DNA from 4 places in the Bacillus sp. A015 genome. Region 3 is predicted to be linked to each of the others. Evidence: riboswitches for the same ligand, from Rfam matches in the RefSeq annotation. Region 3 holds a riboswitch; each other region holds the start of a gene.
The links. Region 3 has a riboswitch for S-adenosylmethionine ahead of ACSLGF_RS10900 (bifunctional homocysteine S-methyltransferase/methylenetetrahydrofolate reductase). Riboswitches for the same ligand answer to the same signal wherever they lie in the genome.
Positions count from the first base shown of each region.

Region 1: it holds a riboswitch for S-adenosylmethionine, as region 3 does, so the genes downstream of both, mtnK (S-methyl-5-thioribose kinase) here and ACSLGF_RS10900 (bifunctional homocysteine S-methyltransferase/methylenetetrahydrofolate reductase) in region 3, are expected to answer to the same signal.
Region 2: it holds a riboswitch for S-adenosylmethionine, as region 3 does, so the genes downstream of both, ACSLGF_RS18535 (methionine biosynthesis PLP-dependent protein) here and ACSLGF_RS10900 (bifunctional homocysteine S-methyltransferase/methylenetetrahydrofolate reductase) in region 3, are expected to answer to the same signal.
Region 4: it holds a riboswitch for S-adenosylmethionine, as region 3 does, so the genes downstream of both, ACSLGF_RS00455 (DUF2292 domain-containing protein) here and ACSLGF_RS10900 (bifunctional homocysteine S-methyltransferase/methylenetetrahydrofolate reductase) in region 3, are expected to answer to the same signal.

Region 1 covers NZ_JBSPZB010000007.1:85,216-90,642, reverse strand. Annotated here, with positions in the region: gene ACSLGF_RS08465 (aminotransferase class I/II-fold pyridoxal phosphate-dependent enzyme) at 1-1,042, opposite strand, end outside; SAM riboswitch class I at 1,205-1,362, shown strand; gene mtnK (S-methyl-5-thioribose kinase) at 1,443-2,636, shown strand; gene mtnA (S-methyl-5-thioribose-1-phosphate isomerase) at 2,643-3,704, shown strand; gene ACSLGF_RS08450 (hypothetical protein) at 3,729-3,863, opposite strand; gene ACSLGF_RS08445 (methylated-DNA--[protein]-cysteine S-methyltransferase) at 3,953-4,444, opposite strand; gene ACSLGF_RS08440 (PAS domain S-box protein) at 4,446-5,427, opposite strand, start outside.
Region 2 covers NZ_JBSPZB010000040.1:1,254-6,680, reverse strand. Annotated here, with positions in the region: gene ACSLGF_RS18560 (UvrD-helicase domain-containing protein) at 1-1,000, opposite strand, end outside; gene ACSLGF_RS18555 (hypothetical protein) at 1,127-1,384, shown strand; gene ACSLGF_RS18550 (GNAT family N-acetyltransferase) at 1,468-1,902, opposite strand; gene ACSLGF_RS18545 (YjcG family protein) at 1,909-2,421, opposite strand; gene ACSLGF_RS18540 (esterase family protein) at 2,474-3,214, opposite strand; SAM riboswitch class I at 3,435-3,556, shown strand; gene ACSLGF_RS18535 (methionine biosynthesis PLP-dependent protein) at 3,635-4,753, shown strand; gene metC (cystathionine beta-lyase) at 4,750-5,427, shown strand, end outside.
Region 3 covers NZ_JBSPZB010000011.1:519-5,945, reverse strand. Annotated here, with positions in the region: partial or broken gene metH (methionine synthase) at 1-2,135, opposite strand, end outside; gene ACSLGF_RS10900 (bifunctional homocysteine S-methyltransferase/methylenetetrahydrofolate reductase) at 2,119-3,960, opposite strand; SAM riboswitch class I at 4,039-4,157, opposite strand; gene ACSLGF_RS10895 (YajQ family cyclic di-GMP-binding protein) at 4,239-4,730, opposite strand; gene ACSLGF_RS10890 (CvfB family protein) at 4,968-5,427, shown strand, end outside.
Region 4 covers NZ_JBSPZB010000001.1:89,078-94,504, reverse strand. Annotated here, with positions in the region: gene sat (sulfate adenylyltransferase) at 1-1,103, opposite strand, end outside; gene ACSLGF_RS00465 (anion permease) at 1,161-2,225, opposite strand; gene ACSLGF_RS00460 (phosphoadenylyl-sulfate reductase) at 2,239-2,940, opposite strand; gene ACSLGF_RS00455 (DUF2292 domain-containing protein) at 3,005-3,067, opposite strand; SAM riboswitch class I at 3,197-3,299, opposite strand; gene pyrE (orotate phosphoribosyltransferase) at 3,640-4,278, opposite strand; gene pyrF (orotidine-5'-phosphate decarboxylase) at 4,286-4,990, opposite strand; gene ACSLGF_RS00440 (dihydroorotate dehydrogenase) at 4,962-5,427, opposite strand, start outside.

The DNA.
Region 1 (5,427 bases), on a different contig from region 3:
GTGCTTTCTCTAATAATACATCAGAAAAAGTTTCAGATGTATATCCTTCAGGCACCTTTAACCAGGCAAAAAATGATCCCTTTGGTGCGCTTACGTCCCACCCAATCTCTTTGCATGCAGCAATCCAAGTGTTCCGCCTTTTTTCGTACCGATCATTTTGCACCTGTACGCACGTTTGATCGCTTAGAAGTGCTTCTGCCGCTGCATCTTGAGTCGCTTTAAACAGTGACACAAACAGATGATCCTGATAAAGCTCAATGGCTTCAATGACAGAGGCATTCCCTGCTGCAAAACCAACTCTCCAGCCGGCCATATTATATGTTTTGGACAATGTGTAAATTTCAATACCCGTCTCTTTTGCTCCATCTATTTGCAGGAAGCTGACCGGCTTTTCTCCATCGAATCCAATGCCGCCATATGCAAAATCATGGACAACACACAATTTGTGATCTTTCGCAAACGTAACGGTTTCTTCAAAAAATGCACGACTTGCAGTGGCACCAGTCGGATTGTTTGGATAATTTAAGTACATCAATTTTGCCTTTTTCTTATCAGCCTCAGGCAATAGATGGTAGTCAGGTAAAAAATCATTTTGTTCAAGAAGAGGCATGGTGACCATATGAGCTCCAGCAAGCACAGCGCCTGACCAGTAATCAGGATAACCCGGATCTGGGACAAGCAGCGTATCACCTGGATTCAGTAAGCATTGCGGCAGCTCAACTAGTCCCGCTTTCCCCCCAAATAATATGGCGATTTCTGTCTTCGGATCAAGCGTGACACCATATTCTCTTTCATAAAAGGCTGCGGCGGCCTTTTTTAGTTTTGCTGTTCCGCGAAAAGAGGAGTATTGATGATTTTCGGGCTTTGCTACCGCTTCCTGCATGGCTTTTACAATATGCGGAGGAGTTGGCTGATCAGGATTTCCCTGGCCTAAATTTATGATATCAGCTCCTTCCTGCACTTTTTTCTGCACTTTTTGGACAAGCGACGCAAAAAACTGCTTCGGTAAATGTTTCAACACATCTGATTGCTGGAATTCCATTTTTTCACCTTCTATTCAAGTTACGTGACAATACACTCACTGTAATGGATTGTTTTATGAATTGTAAAGCAATTTTGAAAAAAGATTGACATGTGAAGAGCAGCTCTGATAATATCTTGAATTAAGAAATGCATGCAGACAAAACAATTACATATTGATTTCTCTTATCGAGAGTTGGGCGAGGGATTTGGCCTTTTGACCCCAACAGCAACCGACCGTTAATACCACTGTGAAGTGGGGCGCAGCAAGTACAGCGCCAAGACAATTGTCTTATAGGGCACGGTGCTAATTCCATCAGACGTATGTGCTGAGAGATAAGAGAGGCTTAGAGCATACACGCTATCAAGCCTCTTTCTCTCAGGAGAAAGAGGCTTTTTTATATGATTTGGAGGGGAAGCAATTGGTTACACTTACGGCATCATATGAAGAATTAACAGAGAGCTCGGCAGTTGCACTGGCGATTAGACTTGGTTTGATCCAAGAAAGCAGTCATTTGACATGTACTGAAATCGGTGACGGGAATTTAAATTACGTCTTTCATATTTTTGATCACAAACGTGAAAAAGGATTGATCATCAAGCAGGCACTGCCTTATGCAAAGGTGGTTGGGGAGAGCTGGCCGCTTACATTAGATCGTGCAAGAATTGAAAGTGCTGCACTGATTAAGCAGTCAGAATATGCGCCGCATCTCGTACCAGCAGTCTATTATTCTGATACAGCTCTTGCTGTGACAGCAATGGAGGATCTATCACACTTAGAAATCGTCAGAAAAGGGCTAATTGCCGGAAAACAATATCCGCATTTATCAGATCATGTCGGTGAATTTTTAGGCAAAACACTATTTTACACATCTGACTTTGCCACAAATCCTAAAATCAAAAAACAATTCGTGAAGCAGTTTACGAACCCTGATCTTTGTGACATCACAGAAAAGCTCGTCTTCACAGACCCTTTCTTTGATAGTGAAACAAATGACTTCGAAGAGGAATTAAGAGAAGATGCAAAAGCACTGTGGGCTGATCTTGAACTGCAAGCAAAAGCCGCAGAGCTGAAGCGTATCTTCTTAACCTCAGCTGAAACACTGGTTCATGGAGATCTTCATACTGGAAGTATTTTTGCAAACGAAACGGAAACGAAAATCATTGATCCAGAATTCGCTTTTTACGGTCCTTTCGGATTCGATATCGGTCACTTCATTTCCAATCTGTTCCTGAATGCTTTATCTCATGAGAATGAACAAGAACAGCAGCACCTTTTTGACCATGTCGTCAATGTGTGGGCAACATTCAAAGAAGTGTTCACAAAGGCATGGAAAGAAGACAGCATTGAAGCGTTTAGTGTATCGGACAGCTTTTTAGAAACAACCTTTGACCGGATTTTAAAAGAAGCGGCAGGCTTTGCCGGCTGTGAGCTTGTTCGCCGAACCATTGGTCTTGCTCATGCAGCTGATCTTGATGCGATTCCATCATCAACTAAACGGATTCAGCAGAAAAAAGCAGCACTTACGCTCGGCAAAACATTCATTAAACAATATCATGCAGTGGAAACAGCGTCTGACCTCGTCGCATTATTCCAGCAATCTGTAAAGGAGTGACGGGTTTTGTCTAAAGAATTTGAAGTTCCCCGTTCCGTCGAATGGGAAGAAAACCATATTAACATTTTGAATCAGCAAAAATTACCGGCCGAAACCGTATTTGAGCATTTATTTACTAAAGAAGATGTGTATGATGCGATTGTGACGTTAAAAGTACGCGGAGCACCTGCTATTGGCATTACAGCAGCTTTTGGGCTGGCGCTGAGTGCTCAAGAGATTGATACAGAAGACATTGATGTCTTTCAACAAGAAGTCGCTCGACTAAAAGAATATTTAAACAGTGCTCGTCCAACCGCTGTGAACCTTGCATGGGCATTAGACCGACTGATTCAGCGCATTGAGCGTGCTGCTTCGGTGAATGCAGCCAAAACAGATCTTGTCCATGAAGCCATTCAAATTCAAATCGAAGATGAAGAAACATGCAGGCAAATTGGTCAAAATGCTCTCCAGCTCTTTAAATCAGGTGACCGTATTATGACCATTTGTAATGCAGGCTCCATCGCAACGAGCCGTTACGGAACAGCGCTTGCTCCTTTTTATTTAGCCAAAAAGAAAAATCTCGATCTTCACATTTATGCTTGTGAAACACGCCCCGTTCTTCAAGGCGCTCGACTGACGACATGGGAGCTGATGCAGGGTGGTGTGGATGTGACGCTCATCACAGATAACATGGCAGCCCATACGATGAAAGAAAAGCAAATTTCTGCTGTCATTGTTGGAGCTGATCGAATCGCTCGAAATGGAGATACAGCGAATAAGATTGGAACGTTAGGTCTTGCCATTCTGGCTAAACACTTTCAAATTCCGTTTTTTGTGACAGCACCACTTTCGACCTTTGATGTATCGACCCGCGATGGGACAGATATTCCGATTGAAGAGCGCGACCCGCTGGAAGTAAAGGAATTAAATGGCATACAAATTGCACCGCCCGATGTTCAGGTATTTAATCCCGCCTTTGATGTCACTCCCCACCACCTCATTTCAGGTATCATTACAGAGAAAGGAATTATCACTTCCAATTACACAGAGGAGATTGATGCACTTTTCACTGAAAGCATCTCACTCTGATCACAAAAAAGCGCCGTGTTCTTGTCATTTAAGAGCACCGCGCTTTTTTGTTTCGATCGTTTTGGCTAAAATTTCTTTTTTTTGTTCCTCTGTCAAAACGTTCATTTTGACACATAGTGACGTGACAGCATACATTTTATCTTTTTTGCCCCAAAACATCCTAGCGCCCTCCTTTTTCCCTCAACCAACTTTTTTAGCTTAATAAAAGGATATGTCGTTTGCTAAACATTTGGAACAGGTCAATCGATTTATTTTTGAACAAATGGGATGCCTTCTAATTCAAGCAGAACCGCTTTCATATCTGTCTTCGTTCCTGCATAGCCCGTGAGAGACCGGTCTTTTCCAATGACCCGGTGACACGGGATAAAAATAGGCAAGGCATTGCGCCGGTTGGCTTGTCCAATGGCTCTGACGGCCTGTGGATTGCCAATCGCTTCTGCAATGTCTGCATAGCTTTTTGATTCACCGTATGGAATAGCCGAAAGTGCCTCCCACACTTGCTCTTGAAATGGAGAGCCAGCTTGCTTGAGTGGAAGATCGAATACTTTACGATCTCCCTTGAAATACTCATCAAGCTGTTTTTTCGCTTCTCGTAAAACAAACGTATCTTCTTTTTTTAGATCGGCTGCCTGCTTTTTTGTCAAGAACGGTTCATCATCAAACACCACTTCGATAATGACACCGTCTTTTTCTAGTATGTATAATGCCCCGATTGGTGCGCTATAGACTGTATAATACATATTAAAGCTCTCCTTCTTGTTTCTGTTGCCTGAGTGGCAGTGTAAGGTGGAAAACCGTCCCTACTCCTTCCTCACTCTCTACTTCAATGGTTCCTTGATGCTCTTCAATAATTTTATAACTAACCATTAAACCAAGTCCAGTTCCTCGTTCTTTCGTTGTATAAAATGGTTCACCAAGACGCTTTAGCTTATCCTCTGTCATTCCGCAGCCTTCATCACGCAATGAAATGACAATATGCTCCTCGCCCTTCCGCTGAATGCTCACGAATACATTTCCTTTCCGCGGCATCACTTCAATTGCATTTTTTAAAATGTTAATGAAGACTTGCTTTAATTGATTTTGTTCACAGTAGATCAGCGGAATCTCATCCATGACATTGAGGTGCATTTGGACATTGCCAAGATTCGCCTGTGCGTGCAGAAGATCCATCGTGTCTTTTACAATTTGCACCACATTTTTTTCTTCATACACAATGGCTTGCGGTTTCGCTAAAATCAAAAATTCTGTAATGATGGATTCAATTCTTTTTAGCTCTGATGTGATGACATTGAAATAGAGTGAATACTCCCCTTCAATATTTCCTTTCAACAGCTGAATGAAGCCTTTTAATGCCGTCATCGGATTTCTAATTTCATGTGCAATTCCAGCGGCAAGCTCTCCGACCACATGAAGTGTATCTGATTTTCTCACCCGCTCTTCTAATTCCTTCCGCTCTGTCACATCTCTAAAGATCGCTAGATTCATGTTATGAATAATATTGCGTTTAAAAGAGAATTCCAGTATGCGCTGATCTGGGTGGCTCAGCACAAACGGAACCTCATTGTCCATCTCATCTAATGACATTGCCTGAGCGGGCTGTGCTAAATTTTCAATTTGATATGGGGCAAGTATATGAAAGAGATTCATTTCAGTTAAATGATCGTCCTTCAGTTCTAGCAGTTCGCTTGCAGAAGGATTGACATCAATAATCCGGTATTGATTA
Region 2 (5,427 bases), on a different contig from region 3:
CCGTCAGCATGTGTAAGCAGGCAATGGCCATGTCATCAAAGTCAAATTGCTGATGGTCCCGTTTCTGCTGTTCATACGATTGATAGATCGTCCAGATTTGTTTGTCCTTTTCATCTTTCAGCTCAGGAAGTTCGCCTGGTAAAAAGGCATTTTTCCAATAGCCGATCGATTGTAACACTTGATCGGTAGGATAGTCTTTCTCATCAAGTCCTTCATTCATCATTGCTTTCCGAAGGTACTGTTCCTTTTGCCAGTCGAACTTGATCAGGTGCTGGCCGTTCCATCTGTTCGGATCATCGTGAAGCAGCATTTTATAAAAAAGACTGTGGAAGGTGCCCGTCACGACTTGGTTCGCTTGTGATGGATGAAGCTGGTATTGCTTGCGCAGTCTTTCTTTCATTTCACTGCTGGCTTTTGTAGTGAAAGTGACGAGTAATATATGGTGAGCAGGAATTTGATGGTGTGAGATCAGATAAGCCGCTCTAGCCGTCAGCACCCTTGTTTTCCCGCTTCCGGCACCAGCCAGAACAAGCATTGGACCATCTTTATGTGTGACAGCTTGAAGCTGCGGCGCGCTAAAGGTGATTTGAGGAAAAAGGTCGATGGTATGTACTTGTTCATTCTCTTCTAAATGTAAGGCTTCGCTAAATTGAATCGACCTTGGTTCTTGCCAATCATACGATTCCTTTGTTTGCGAGATGACCTGTTTGCCAGCTGGAAAACGGAAGCCGCCAAGTTCTTTGTAGGAATAATTTTCCTCTGGTTCTTTCTTTTTTTTCATGTCTTCTTGTTCTTCTGCTTTTTCGCACATCTCTTGCTGAGACGTTTGCTTATGAATAAAGGCAGGCTCTTCATGTATATTTAATCTGAAAAAGACGGGTTGTCCGCAATATGGGCAGGATAAGTGCCCTTTTTTTCCCTCATCATGGAGGAATTGATAATGTTCTCTCGAATACGTATGTAATGAGATCGTTCGATCATGTCGTCGTGCGCATTTCAAAGCTAGTCCTCCAATAGTCAATCAATCTTAAAAAGAAACAAATCTAATCATATCAAATGAAGCGTGTTTCAAACAGTCATAATTAGGGAATAGTAGAATAGAAGAGAAGCAAAGGAGGCGTTCTTGATGGGATATATAGCCCCGATTCAGCCGGATCTGTATTTTCAATATATCAATCGTCCTGCTCCTCAGGATAAAGAAGACTATGCGAGAGTGACAGAGGTCACTCGCACCTTTCATGACAAGGTATACAGAGAGCTGGAGAAAAAAGAGGACTTAGTGACAGAAGCAGAAACGAAAGTACAGCAAAAAAAGCGGGAACGCTTTGTACGAGATATGTTTATGGAGGAAGGCAAGGGCATTCATATCAATGCTTATATATAAATGATTGCGCTTTCTTACCTTGACGAACGATAATAAATAATGAAAAGCCAGCGCATCCATGATGTCCTGGCTTTTCTCTTTGATCAAACAGATAGTGTTTTTGTCATTTTGACATGTGTGATACCCGCTTCTTCAAATGGTTCAGAAACGGCTTTGTAGCCTTTCTTTTCGTAGAAAGGAAGAGCTTGGACTTGTGCATGCATAACAGCTTCCTTTGCTCCCTTGGAAGTGGCCTCTGTTTCTAGCGCCTCTAGCAGTTTGTGACCAAGGCCAAAAGAGCGCGCCTCTTTTAACACACAAATCCGTTCAAGCTTTGCCTTGGGACCTTCAATCATACGCAGTCTAGCGGCTGCCTGCGGCTTATTGTCATCGTTATAAATGACAAAATGGGTGGCTTCGTCTTCTAGTTCATCAATTTCGATCTCTAAAGGGACTTCTTGTTCTTTTACGAACACTTCTTTTCGAACGTAATATGCATCTTCTCGTTGTGTTTGTGCTTTTGCGATGACTGTTTTCAAATGTCTTTATCCCTCTCCTAAAATAAATGTTTCATAAACGGTCCAAGATCCATTCTCTAATTGATATAAAAGATGGAAGCGGTCAACCGTTTCTTCATGATCAATCTTTCTCAGCTTTAATGTGCCAAGTACGTCTGAATGCTCATCATCTGATAATTTTTGAGCCACTGTTACATGCGGAACAAATGCATATTCCGGTGTGCCAGCAAGTGGGTCAGTGTACAATTTTTCATTTAGACCCATTAATTCCTCGTTCGGTTCTACTTTCATATAAATGACGTTGTTTACAGGAGCGAATGAACTGAATTTTTTAATGCGTAAGGTAATGGGAGAAGCATTTTTTGCATACTCTCGCAAGGTTGAAACGATCTCAGCTGCTTCTAGATCCGTTAATTCAAAAGGTGTTCTTAATGTTAAATGAGGCGGTATGAGTGCATAGTTCGGATCATAACGTTTCCGATAAGAGTTCGCAATATCTTGCAGTTTTTTTGATGGAAATATAACAACTCCGTATTTCATCATGTTCCCTCCTGATTAAGAAAGTATTTATTATTGTTTATTATAACAAAATTCAGTTGATTAACGAATATGGGAGCATTCTTTTTAACGAAGGGGCAATGAGCGGCTGCCAAAACGTCCATTTATGATCCCCTTCGAATGTTTCAAATAAATAATCCGCACCAGACTGTTCAAGAAGGGCCTTTAAGTCTGCGTTCGGTTTGATAAAATCAAGCACTTGGCCATCTGTTGTTTTCACAGCCGTTTCTTCCGATCCAATTTGATGGATAATGGCATAATGAGAAAGTGCTGTTGACTGTTTGACGGCTTCTAAGACCGACTCATCAACGTATGGAGACTGCAAAATCAGCCCGCCAAATAAAGAAGGATAATCAATGGCTGTCATGAGTGAAATCGTAGCGCCTAGTGAATCACCAATGAACGTACGTCCTGACCCAATTTGATACGTTGGATAGTGTTCATCAATATAAGGGACAAGTTCATTTGCCAAAAAACGTTTATACGCCTCAAACTTTGTGCCTTCTGGATGATACGTTTCTCGTCTTTCAGTGACATTTTCGTAAGGAACACCAATGATAATCGAGCGTTCCATTTCTTTATTTTGCATCAATTCTTCCGCCTGTCTGCCTATTTTACCTAAGCGGAAATAATCATGACCATCTTGTGCAATGATGACATGATATGTATAAAGGGGGGAGTAATTGACTGGCAAATAGATTAAAACGGTCATGTCCGTCCCAAGTTCTTTTGACTGTAAGGTTTCTTCTTGAATGATTCCTGTTTTCTTCACCATAATCCATTCCTCCAGCTAACCAAATTCATCACAAGTGAAACGTTTCCATTCATTGTAACATGAAAGACAGCGTTGTTCCTATATGCGAACATGCAATCAAATCGGCTGACATCCATTCTGTTATAAAATACAGAAAATTTTAATTAATCATTACAATTCCCCTTGAAAAATGAGTTTTAATACGTTACAGTATTAAGAATTAGAACAGACAGACAACACATTCTTATCGTGAGAGGTGGAGGGACTGGCCCTTTGAAACCTCAGCAACCGGTATGCATCACGTCACGTGATGTACCAAGGTGCTAAATCCAGCAAGCAGCTTTTTTGCTTGGAAGATAAGAGGAAGCGATTAAACCCCTTCTTCTTATGAAGAAGGGGTTTTTCTGTTTTGAAATCAGATTTTACTTAGGATGGTGTCAAATGACAGAACATGTGGAAACGAAATTAGCGCAAATTGGAAACCGTAGCGAAGAGGCGACTGGCACAGTCAGTCCTCCCGTTTATCTTTCAACAGCATACAGACATAGAGGCATAGGTGAATCAACAGGGTTTGATTACATTCGAACGAAAAACCCAACAAGACAGCTTGTAGAGGATGCGATTGCTTCACTCGAAGAAGGGACGGCCGGTTTTGCCTTCAGTTCGGGAATGGCAGCGATCCAAACGATCATGGCTCTATTTGAGAGCGGAGATGAACTCATTGTCTCATCAGACTTATATGGCGGAACATACCGTTTGTTTGAAAACGAATGGAAAAAATACGGCTTGCGTTTTCTTTATGATGATTTTTCAGATGAAGACTGTTTACGCTCTAAAATCACGCCAAACACAAAAGCCGTCTTTATTGAAACGCCGACAAATCCACTCATGCAGGAAGCGGATATTCAAAAAATAGCGAAGATTGCAAAAGAGCATGACGCTTTGGTCATTGTCGACAACACCTTTTACACCCCAGTCTTGCAAAAGCCGATTACGCTAGGAGCGGACATTGTCATTCATAGCGCAACCAAATATCTAGGCGGACACAACGACGTCCTTGCCGGGCTTGTGGTCACAAAAGGAGAGCAGCTATCTGAAGACATGTTCCAGCATCAAAACGCTATCGGAGCGGTCCTATCTCCATTTGACTCATGGCTTTTAATGAGAGGAATGAAAACATTGGCCCTTAGAATGCGTCAGCATGAGGAAAATGCGAAGGAGTTAGCGGATTTTTTAGAGGAGCAGCCTGAAATTCAAGATGTTCTTTACCCAGGCAAGGGAGGAATGCTGTCATTTCGTGTAGCCAAAGAGGACTGGGTCAATCCATTTTTAAAGCAGCTGAAAACGATTTGTTTTGCTGAAAGTCTTGGCGGAATCGAAAGCTTCATTACGTATCCTGCCACGCAAACGCACATGGACATTCCAGAAGAGATTCGCATAGCAAACGGCGTGTGTAACAAACTGCTCCGTTTCTCTGTTGGGATTGAGCATGTGGATGACCTGAAAGCTGATCTGAAACAGGCACTATCAAAAGTGAAAGAGGAGGTACATGCCAAATGACCACACACGATTGGACACTCGAAACAAAACTTGTTCATAATGCGTTTAAAACAGACCGTTCAACAGGTGCAGTCAGTGTGCCGATTCAGCATGCGTCCACGTTTCATCAAAGCAGCTTTGATGAATTTGGCCAATATGATTACTCCAGATCAGGAACCCCTACACGTCAAGCATTAGAGGATACCATTGCAGCGTTAGAAGGAGGAACAAGAGGGCTTGCCTTTGCGTCAGGCATGGCAGCCATTTCAACCGCTTTTCTTCTTTTATCAAAGGGAGATCACGTCCTTGTCACAAGAGATGTGTACGGCGGAACATTCCGTATGATCACGCAAGTCCTTTCGAGATTTGGCATTGAGCATACCTTCGTGGACATGACGGATTTGAATGAAGTCAAACAAGGCATTCAATCGAATACGAAGGTCATTTATATGGAAACACCGTCAAATCCTACACTGGGGATTACGGATATTGAAGGCGTCGTCCAGCTTGCAAAAGAGCATGACTGTCTGACCTTCTTAGATAATACGTTTTTAACGCCTGCTCTCCAGAGGCCGCTAGACCTTGGCGTTGATGTTGTGCTGCACAGTGCAACGAAATTTTTAAGCGGTCACAGTGATGTGCTGTCTGGTTTAGCGGTGGTCAAAGACGAAAAGCTGGGAGAGGAACTATATTCG
Region 3 (5,427 bases):
AATCTTCCCTTTGCCGCTTGCATGCTGCTTTTCCATATATTGCTCAAGATACGAAACAGATGCTTTCATGACCTCTGCCGATTGAAGCACTTCAGCCACAATCAATTCGTTTTGATTAAAAAGACGTCCAACTTCAGCCATTCCCTGCATCAAGGGTCCATTGATGACATGAAGAGGCGATTCGAATTGGTCTAAGGCAAGGGACAGATCATCAATCAGCCCTTCTTTTGTTCCTTCGACGACGTATAGTGCCAGCCTCTCATCAAGCGATAAGGAGACCTTTGGTTTTTTCTCCGTTTTCTTTTTCCCGCGGTAAAATTGGGTGAATTCGGCAAGGGTTTGATCATTTGTTTCATAAAGTAATGTTTCAGCTAGCTTGATTTCTTCCTTTGGAATTGAAGCGAAACGTTCAAGTTTTTCAGTATTAACGATTGCATAATCAAGTCCTGCTTGGACGCAGTGATACAAATAGACGGCATTCAAGACCTCTCTGCCAACAGGCGGGAGTCCGAAAGACACGTTACTAATGCCTAAAATCGCGAGACACTCAGGCAGTGTTTCCTTGATCATTTTGATGCCTTTGATCGTTTCTTCAGCAGCGCCAATATACTGCGCGTCTCCAGTGCCTACTGGAAAGACAAGAGGATCAAAAATAATGTCACTTGCAGGAATTCCATATTTCTTCGTTAGCAATTCATGGGAACGTACGGCAATCTCGAGCTTTCGTTCTGCTGTCACTGCCATCCCTGTTTCATCGATCGTTCCAACAACAAGTGCGCCGCCATATAGTTCACAAGCGGAAGAATCTCTTCAAACCGCTCTTCGCCATCCTCTAAATTAATGGAATTGATGATGGCTTTCCCTTGAGAATACGTAAGTGCTTTTTCAATCACGTGTTTATCCGTTGAATCAATGACAAAAGGAGCTTTGATCTTTTTCATGGCTTCTTGTAAAAAGCCTTCCATGTCAGCTGCTTCATCACGGTCTGGATCTGCTAGACACACATCAATGACGTGAGCGCCATTTTTCACCTGAGCACGAGCAATTTCTGACGCCTCTTCAAACTTTTGTTCAGCAATCAGCCGTTTGAATTTCCGGGAACCAATGACATTTGTCCGCTCACCTACAAAAAGCGGACGCATTGCTTCTTCATAAATAAGGGGTTCAATTCCTGATACGGTATGCTGTGATGATTCATGAACCATGCTGCGCGGCTGGAGCGAGCGCACTTCGTCTGATAATGCCTGAATATGTGCAGGTGTTGTTCCGCAGCAGCCCCCGACGATATTTAACCAGCCTTCCTGTGCAAAGGCGGCGATTTTTTTAGCAAGGGAAGCAGGGGATTCGTGATATTGTCCTTCTTCATCTGGGAGACCAGCATTTGGATAGCAGCTAACAGCTGACTTTGCGATGGAGGAGAGTGTGCGGATATGGTCTGTCATAAATTCTGGACCAGTTGCACAGTTTAGGCCAACGCTGATAGGTTTCATATGCTCAAGAGAGATATAAAAGGCCTCAATATCTTGACCAGCAAGGGTGGTGCCCATTGGTTCAATCGTACCTGATACCATGAGTGGTAATTGAATGCCGGTCGCGTTAAAGGCTTCCTGAATGCCCTTGAATCCAGCTTTTACATTCAGCATGTCTTGGCTTGTTTCTAAAAGAAGGGCATCACATTTGCCGTCAATGAGTGCGCGGGCCTGCTCCTCATAGTTTGCGACGAGCTCTTCAAAGGTTGTGCCGCCTGTCACAGATAATGTTTTAGTTGTAGGCCCCATTGCGCCTACAACAAAACGAGGCCACTCCGGTGTGGAGAAACGGTCTGCTTCATTCTTTGCCAGCTGAGCAGCTCGTGCATTGAGTTCATAGGCGAGATGGCCAAGCCCGTATTCATCGAGAACAAGTTTCGTAGCGCCAAATGTATTTGTCTCAATTAAGTCCGCACTTGCTTCAAGATATTCCCGGTGGATTGTGGAGATGATGTGAGGGGCTGTCATGTTCAAATATTCGTTACAGCCCTCATACTCTTCTCCGCCAAAGTCCTCTGCTGTGAGATTGGCGTTTTGAATCATTGTGCCCATTGCACCATCAAGGACGAGGATGCGTTTCTTGAGCTGTTCAGTGATAGTTGGCATGTACGTTTGGCTCCTTTTCTTTCTGATGGATGTAGGTTGTCAGTTCTGCTGTTAAATCTGATCGAAGGAAAGGAGTAATTAAATAAATGCCATTAAACAATTCGCAGGCCGTATCTAATAAAGACCGGGCAATCGCTAAGCCTTCTGTTCGCTGCTTTTCCTTATCCTCGCCTGCCTTGGCCATGATGTCACGAATCGAATCAGACAATTTGATGCCCGGAATTTCATGGTGAATAAACTCTGCATTTCTGCTGCTTGTTAACGGCATAATGCCGATGTAAATCGGTTTATCCAAATGACGGCTTTCCTCATGAATTTTCACTAGCTGTTCCTCTGAATAAACAGGCTGTGAGATGAAATAATCAGCGCCGTATTCTATTTTTTTCTCAAGACGTTTTACTGCTTTATCGATATGACGCACATTTGGATTAAACGCGCCAGCCACTGAAAAATTGGTCTTTTTACCAAGCGGCTTCCCTGAGAAAGAAAGTCCTTCGTTAAACTGTTTGATCAAACGGATCAAATCAAAGGAGGTTAAATCATAAACAGATGTTGCACCTGGGAAATCACCAATTTTAGACGGGTCGCCTGTGATGGCTAAAATATCGGTTAATCCGAGAGTGTCGAGTCCCATCAAATGGGATTGTAGTCCAATCAGATTACGATCACGACACGTGATATGGACAAGTGAACGCATATCAAGCTGCTGTTTCAATAATGCGCCGCAAGCCACATTGCTAATGCGCGGAGTCGCAAGAGAATTATCAGCTAACGTCAGAGCATCAATGCCTGCACTCTTTAATTCATTTGCTGCGACAAGGAATTTTTTGAAGTTCAGCTTCTTTGGCGGGTCCAGCTCTACGATAATCGATCGTTTTTTAACAGCCAGCTCGTCAAGTCCAGGTTCAGTGCGCTGGTCTTGGATCGAAATGATTTCTTCTTTTAATATTTTCACTTCTTTTTCAGTGATCGGTGCTAAATCTTTAACAGCCTCAGCCATTGCGCTAATATGCTGAGGCGTCGTTCCGCAGCAGCCTCCGATAATGCGTGCGCCTTGATTTCTAAACTCTAGTGCACTTTTTCGGAAATAATCATTATCTGTATCATAGACGAGTCTGCCTTCTTCAAGAGACGGGAGACTGCTGTTAGGATAGACAGATAAATGAGAATTTTCCAAAATCGGGACGCCTTCGAGTGCCTGAATCATATGATAAGGGCCCAGCCTGCAGTTGATCCCAACGACATCAGCGCCAAGAGAGGATAGTTCAGATAAACCGTCCTTCAGCGGTGTACCGTCCTGCAAAACACCTTGCTCGTGCATGGATACGTTCATGACAATCGGGAGAGTCGTTTCTTTGCGTGCAATTTCGAGAACGGCCTTCGCCTCTTCCATATCATAATACGTTTCAAGCAATAATCCGTCAGGCTGTTCATTTAATAGGATGTACAGCTGCTCTCTAAAGCTTCGTTTGATCTCGTCTATAGAGTAGGCATTTTTGTTAAACGTTCGAATGCCGCCAATCGTTCCGAGTACATAAGCTGAGCCGGCGGCAGCTTTTGCAATTTGTACCGCTTTTGTATTGATGCGTTTTGTTTCTTCCTCTAAGCCGTAGCGGGATAGTTTAATATAATTCGCACCGTACGTGTTCGTTTGGATGATGTCAGCTCCAGCCTGCACATACGCCTCATGCACTCTTTTCACTTCATCTTCTTTTGATAAATTTAGTTCTTCAAAGCACCGGTCAATGCCGTAAGAGTATAAAAGTGTTCCCATTGCTCCGTCAGCAATCAATACGCGATTTTGTAAGTCTTGTAATAGGCCCATTGTATTCCTCCTTATTTCTATGTAACAAAAAAAGCCTTCTGATAAGAAGAAGACTTTTTGGCTGTATCGTAATTCTTCTCCTTATCTTCCAAGCAGTTGCTTGCTGGATTTAGCACCTTGGTCATAGAAAATACATTTCTACTACACCGGTTGCTGAGGCTTCACAGGGCCAGTCCCTCTGCCTCTCTTGATAAGAAAGCGATATGAACATGTCAATGAATTGAACTTCCATCAACTGTAACGAAAAAATCGGAAATAATCAATGGAAAATTTAAAATTTATCGAAAATTTATAAATTGGACGTCAATCGGCAAATCTGCTTTGCGCATGAGTGAAATGACCTCTTGTAAATCATCTTTATTTTTTCCTGTTACACGCACTTGGTCATCTTGAAACTGCGACTTCACTTTGATGCCAGATTGCTTAATGAGTGCGTTGATCTTTTTGGCATTGTCTTTATCGATACCGCTAATCAGCTTGGCACGCTGGCGTACTGTTCCGCCTAGGGCATGTTCGGTTTTTCCGTAGTCGATGTTTTTAGTTGGAACATTTCGTTTAATCAGCTTTGTCACAAGCACATCTTTTAGCTGTTCAAGCTTGAAGTCATCATCTGAGATGAGAACGAGCTCTTCTTTTTCAAGTGAAATATCACTTTTACTTCCTTTAAAATCATAACGATTTTTAATTTCTTTTAGCGCTGCTTGAATGGCGTTTTGCACCTCTGGCAGTTCCACCTTCGATACAATATCAAATGAACTTTCTTTTGCCATAACACATGACCTCCAAGTATAGATATTGCGTCTATTTTATCATGCAAACAGGGCAAGAAGAAACTTTATCGAATAGACAAATCAAAGAGTTCAGCCGCTTGCGGTATAAATCAAGGGAAGTTTGTCCACTTTAGCTAACAGAACTAGAGATGTTCATGTTGAGAGAAGTATAGTAGAATAAAGTGAATCAAAAGATGAACGAACGCTCTTTTATGGGCAGATAGGAAGGAAGAGAACATGAGACCAGGTGAGCAATTGACCTTGCAAATAGAGAACGAGATGGAGTACGGCTACTTTTTGACAGATGGTGAAGATTCTGTCCTCTTGCACCGCAGTGAGATGACAGAGGATATTGATGACAGGGATGAAGTAGAGGTCTACTTATATGTAGATCATGAAGAAAGACTAGCAGCTACGATGAAAATGCCTACAATCAATGCACATACATACGGCTGGGTAGAAGTCGTAGACGTTGTAGAAGACATGGGCGCATTTGTCGATGTCGGGCTATCAAAGGATGCACTTGTTGCAACAGAACACCTCCCGCCTTTTGAGGAAGCATGGCCGAAAAAAGGAGACAAACTCTACTGTATGCTGAAAGTCACAAGCTACGGCAGAATGTTTGCAAAGCCAGCCACTGAGGATGTGATCAGTGAATTATTCACTGAGGCGCCAGAAACCTTAATGAACAAAGAAA
Region 4 (5,427 bases), on a different contig from region 3:
GTTTCAATAACTTCTTTTCGGCTGAACGTGCTTGGTGGTAATTCACCGTTTCTCAGCATCGTTCGAACCTTTGTACCTGAAAGAATGACATGCTCGCTTTTATCGTGCGGACATGTTTTTGGAGTTGCCATCGCTTCACATGTATTGCAGTAGAAGCTGTGTTCAAATTTTAACGGGGTAATGCCAATCTCTTCGCTTGTAAATTGATCAAATAGCTCCTGCGCCTCGTATGTGCCGTAATAATCACCAACACCTGCATGATCTCTTCCGACAATAAAGTGTGTGCAGCCATAATTTTTACGAACAAGCGCATGAAATATCGCTTCCTTTGGTCCAGCATAACGCATTGCAGCAGGAAAAACACCTAAAAAGACGCGATCTTTTGGATAATAACCGTTCAATAACACTTGATAGCTTTTCATTCTCACATCTGCTGGGATATCATCAGATTTTGTTTCACCAACAAGCGGATTTAAAAATAAACCATCTACTGTTTCTAGTGCTGTCTTTTGAATATATTCATGGGCACGGTGGACGGGGTTTCTCGTTTGAAAACCAACAATTGTTTTCCATCCGTTTTCTTTAAAATGTTTTCTTGTTTCTTCTGGCTCATACGTAAATTGAGGGAATGGTTTTTCGCTTCGTTTCGTCAGTGTAATTTTACCGCCAATATACGTGTCACCGCGTTCAAATAATTTTTTCACGCCTGGATGATTGCGGTCATCTGTTTTATACACATTTACAGCTTCTTTTTCCTTATCTGGTGTGTATTGATCCTCTACTTCAATGACCCCGTATACTGTTCCATTGTACGAGAGACGCACAATATCACCTTGATTGATCTCGGCTGCCTTTTCCTTTGTGACTGGCAGCGTAATCGGAAGAGACCAAACGACACCACTTGCTAGCCGCATACTGCTGACAACTGCTTCATAATCAGCTTTTGTTAAAAACCCTTCAATTGGACTATATCCGCCAATCGCAATGAGTTCAAGGTCTGCAAAGGAAATCGCATCTAGTTCAATTTCCTTCGCAGCCGTACTGAGATCATATTCTTCATTTACTCGATTAATTAATACGCCACCATGTGGTGTTAAACTCATTTGTTCATCTTCCTCTCAATGTTCATATTTATTAGATGTTAATAGTCGGATTTATAGTTAAATCCCGCCGCCCTGCTCATGAATAGAGCTGCTTTCATTTTTGACTGCCTTCATCAGACTCAGCGCACCGAGTGAGGCAAGCAGTACACTCATCATGATAAAGATAGAGTAATAATCTCCTTTTAGGAAAAGGCTCACCAGCAGATACGATAGGCTGAGTGATAAAAAGGGTGACACAACCCAGACCTTCAGCATCTTTTTCACGATATGTTTATGAAAAATGTTAGGTCCACCCTTTGCCATCCCAAGTCCGATAATGGATGAGGAGGTGATTTGAGTAAGTGGAACTGGCAGCCCAAAAATAGAGCTGACGATGACAAGTCCAGCGCCGGTACTCGATAACAAAATCCCTTCACCCGTTTGATAGCGGGTGATTTTCTTTCCGTTTGTTTCTAGCACTCTTCTGCCAAGCAACAGGGCACCAAGTGCGACGAAGATTCCGCCGTAAAGTGTTCCTTGCCCAACGGACAAGACGCTTGAGGCCACAAGCGGGCCGACTGCATTGGCAACATTGTTCATACCGGCTGAAAACGCCTCTAGAAATCCACTGATCATGAGCAAGACTGATAAAATCGCAGTGCTTTTTTTAGATAATGTGCGTTTAGGGAACATTCTGATGATTTTGACTACAGTAAAGGTGAAAACAAAGGCGACAAGTGGAATGATGATCCAAAAGGCCACAATGACTAAAATAGATTTCACATATAACACTTTATACGCGACTGCAACACCGACCACAGCCCCTACTGTGACCTCACTTGTTGATAAAGGGATGGCCATCAGATTCGCTATGAAGAGTGATAATGCGGCAGAGCCAATGATGATACAAACGATTTCAAGCGTAATCACAGATTCTGGCATAATACCAGAGCTAATCGTTTTGACGACCTCACCGCCGCCAATCACTGAACCTGCTAAAACCCCAACTGCACAAACGCTGAGTGCATAGATGGGCTTTTTAATTGCACCTGATCCATACGCAATGCCCATAGAAGCGGCTGCTCCGCTTGCGCCTATGTTTAAAGCAAAGAATAAACTAAATAAAATTGCGGCGATTTCCATACATTATGCTCCCTTACTCATGTAATCCGCACTCAGTCTTTGCTGTACCTGACCATCTGCCAGAACGCAAATCATCCGCAGTAAATGCTGGCTGTGTACACGGTGCACAGCCGATACTTGGGTATCCCTGGTCATGCAGCGGATTATAAGTAAGATCCTCTCTAGATGCATATCTCCATATGTCCTTCCACGTCCAGTGAATGAGCGGACATACTTTCACTGATTTGAACTTTTCATCCTTATTTAAAAAGTTCGTACCTGCTCGTTTTGGTGACTGCTCTCTTCTTAAGCCAGAAAGCCATGCCGGATAGCCAGATAGTGTCTCTTGCAAAGGAATGACCTTGCGCATATGGCAGCAGCTTTGAGGATTTGTTTCCCATAATTTTTCACCATGCTGCTCGTTTTGCTGTTCAACTGTCAGCTCAGGTGTTTTCAGTACGATGTCTAATCCGGGGTATCTTTCCTTTACCGCATCAATTGTATCGTACGTTTCCTTAAAATGCAGACCTGTATCTAAAAAGACAATTCTCGCATCCTTTTTTACTTTCGCAATAAGATCAATCAGGACAATGCCCTCAATGCCAAAACTGCATGCATAAACGAGCTGATCACCATAATGACCGTACGCCCATTTCAGCACGGATAGGGCCCCTTTATACAAATCGTCCTCTTGAAATGTAATGGACGGCTCTTGCCAATTTTCGTAAGTTAACATTGTTTCTCCCCTTCCGGAGTACCGCTCATATTGCTAATCTGCGCACTACTTCAATCTAATTTTTTCATTTTTCCCACTTAAACATTTGACCGTCCTGAACAATGAACGTAATCGAACCGAATTTCATTTCCCCCAATCAGTTCTTGCACGTGCTTCACTAAATCCTCATCCTGATTTTCTTCAATTCTTCCTCCTCATCGTGAAAAATAAAAAAACTTTCTTTCAGTCCGAAAGAAAGATGAGGAAGCTCACGATTTCCTTATCTTTCAAAATAGAATCATTTTGCAGGAAGTGGCACCTTGCGAATCGCAGGTTGCCGGGTTTCATCGGGCCAATCCCTCCACCTCTCTGGATAAGAGTTTTAATTTGTATTAAATATTAACACAATTCAAACAAAAGTCAACCCGACTTTATTGATAGGATTAGTTCTTATTTGAATTTGAGTCTATTTTACTATTTTTAACCAAATGAAAAAGCTGTGCAGCGAGGCACAGCTTTCAGATTGTTGACAAAGGGCTAAAATGACCTTTATTTTAGCCCTTTGTCTTCTTTTCAGCGTGATAGAAAACCTTTGAAGTCTAGGAAGGACGAGTACCGGAGCGGAGCGAATTTGACATTCGTGAGCACCGGCACGCAGGACTGACACCGAATGCGAGGGTTTGTCTACACGCTGAAAGCTGTGCAGCTAGGCACAGCTTTTTAGACCGTTTCTTCCATCCAAGATTCAGAGGTAGGATCTTGTCTCCAGCGTTTTAGTTTATTCATAGCAGAAGGTTCGATCGCTTTTAGCTCAAGTGCCACGTCTGTCAGCGTGTCATAGTCTGTTAGTGTGACATATGGAATGTTTTTCTCTTGAAAAGCAGCAGCTGCTTTTGGCAGGCCGTATGTGAAAATTGCAGCAACTCCGAGTACGTCACAGCCTTCGTCTTGAAGAGCCGAGACCACTTCAAGCACGCTCCCACCAGTTGAAATGAGGTCTTCTACGACAACAACTTTTTGACCAGGCGATACGGCTCCTTCAATTTGATTCCCTTTTCCGTGTGCTTTTGGCTTACTTCTGACATAACACATCGGCACGTTCAGGCGGTCTGCAGCTAATGCGGCATGCGGAATGCCCGCTGTTGCAGTGCCAGCGACAACCTCCGCTCCCTCAAAATGAGTGAGAATCAAATCTTTTAGACCTTCAGCGATGTCGTGTCTCACTTCCGGGTACGACAAAGTCAGGCGGTTATCACAGTAAATCGGTGATTTGATGCCGCTTGCCCACGTAAACGGTGTGTCTGGTTTTAATGAGACAGCTTTGATTTGTAGTAGATGTTTAGCGATTTTCGTTTTCATCCGGCAGTCACTCCCACTCTTTCAAAATTTGATGATAGGCTTCCATTGGACTTTCAGCTTTCGTGATGGACCTTCCGACAACAATTTGTGAAACACCTTGCTCTTTTGCAAAGGCAGGTGTCGCCACACGCTTTTGGTCATCGGTTTGATCATTCGGCAAGCGAATCCCTGGTGTCACAGTGAGAAAGGATGGTGAGATGTGCTCATGAAGGGCTTTAGATTCATGAACAGAGCAAACAACACCGTCGAGTCCACTTTCATATGCCAATTGTCCGTAATGCAACACAGTCTCTTGCAATGGACGATCAATGAGTAATTCTTTGTTCATCATGTCTTCTGACGTACTTGTCAGCTGAGTCACAGCAATAATGCCCGGGCGGCTTTGTCCAGCAGGCGTCCCGCTTTCAAGTCCCTCTACCGCAGCCTGCATCATTCGTTTCCCGCCAGCTGCATGCACATTGACCAAATCAACGCCAAGTGCAGCAAGCCGGTTCATCGCCTTTTGCACCGTTGTTGGAATGTCATGTAATTTCAGGTCAAGAAATATGCGGCAATCTTTTTCTTTCAGCGCGTCAAGGATGGCTGGCCCTTCTTGGTAAAACAGCTCCATACCAACCTTCACAAATAATGGTGTGCCTTCAAAGGGTTCTAAAAAGGCAAGTGCCTCCTGCCCTGATGGAAAATCAAGCGCGATGATGGGCAAGTGCTTCATGCTTCCAGCTCCTTCCGATACATTCCTCTACAGATGAATAACCATAAGCCGCTAACACATTTGGCAGCTCTTCAATGATTTCTGGGCAAATAAAAGGGTTCACAAAATTGGCTGTGCCAACAGCTACTGCACTTGCACCTGCTAGTAAAAATTCAAGTACATCTTCAGCACTTTGCACCCCGCCCATCCCAATAATCGGAATAGAAACCGCCTGACTGACCTCATGTACCATTCGAACAGCGACAGGTTTTATAGCTGGACCTGATAATCCGCCTGTTTTATTGGCAAGGATGGGCTTCCCAGTTTTTAAATCTAAACGCATGCCAATTAAGGTATTAATCATGGTGAGCCCATCCGCTCCAGCAGATTCAATTGCTTTAGCAATCTCAACAATATTGGCCACATTAGGAGACAGTTTCACATAGACAGGAACGGAG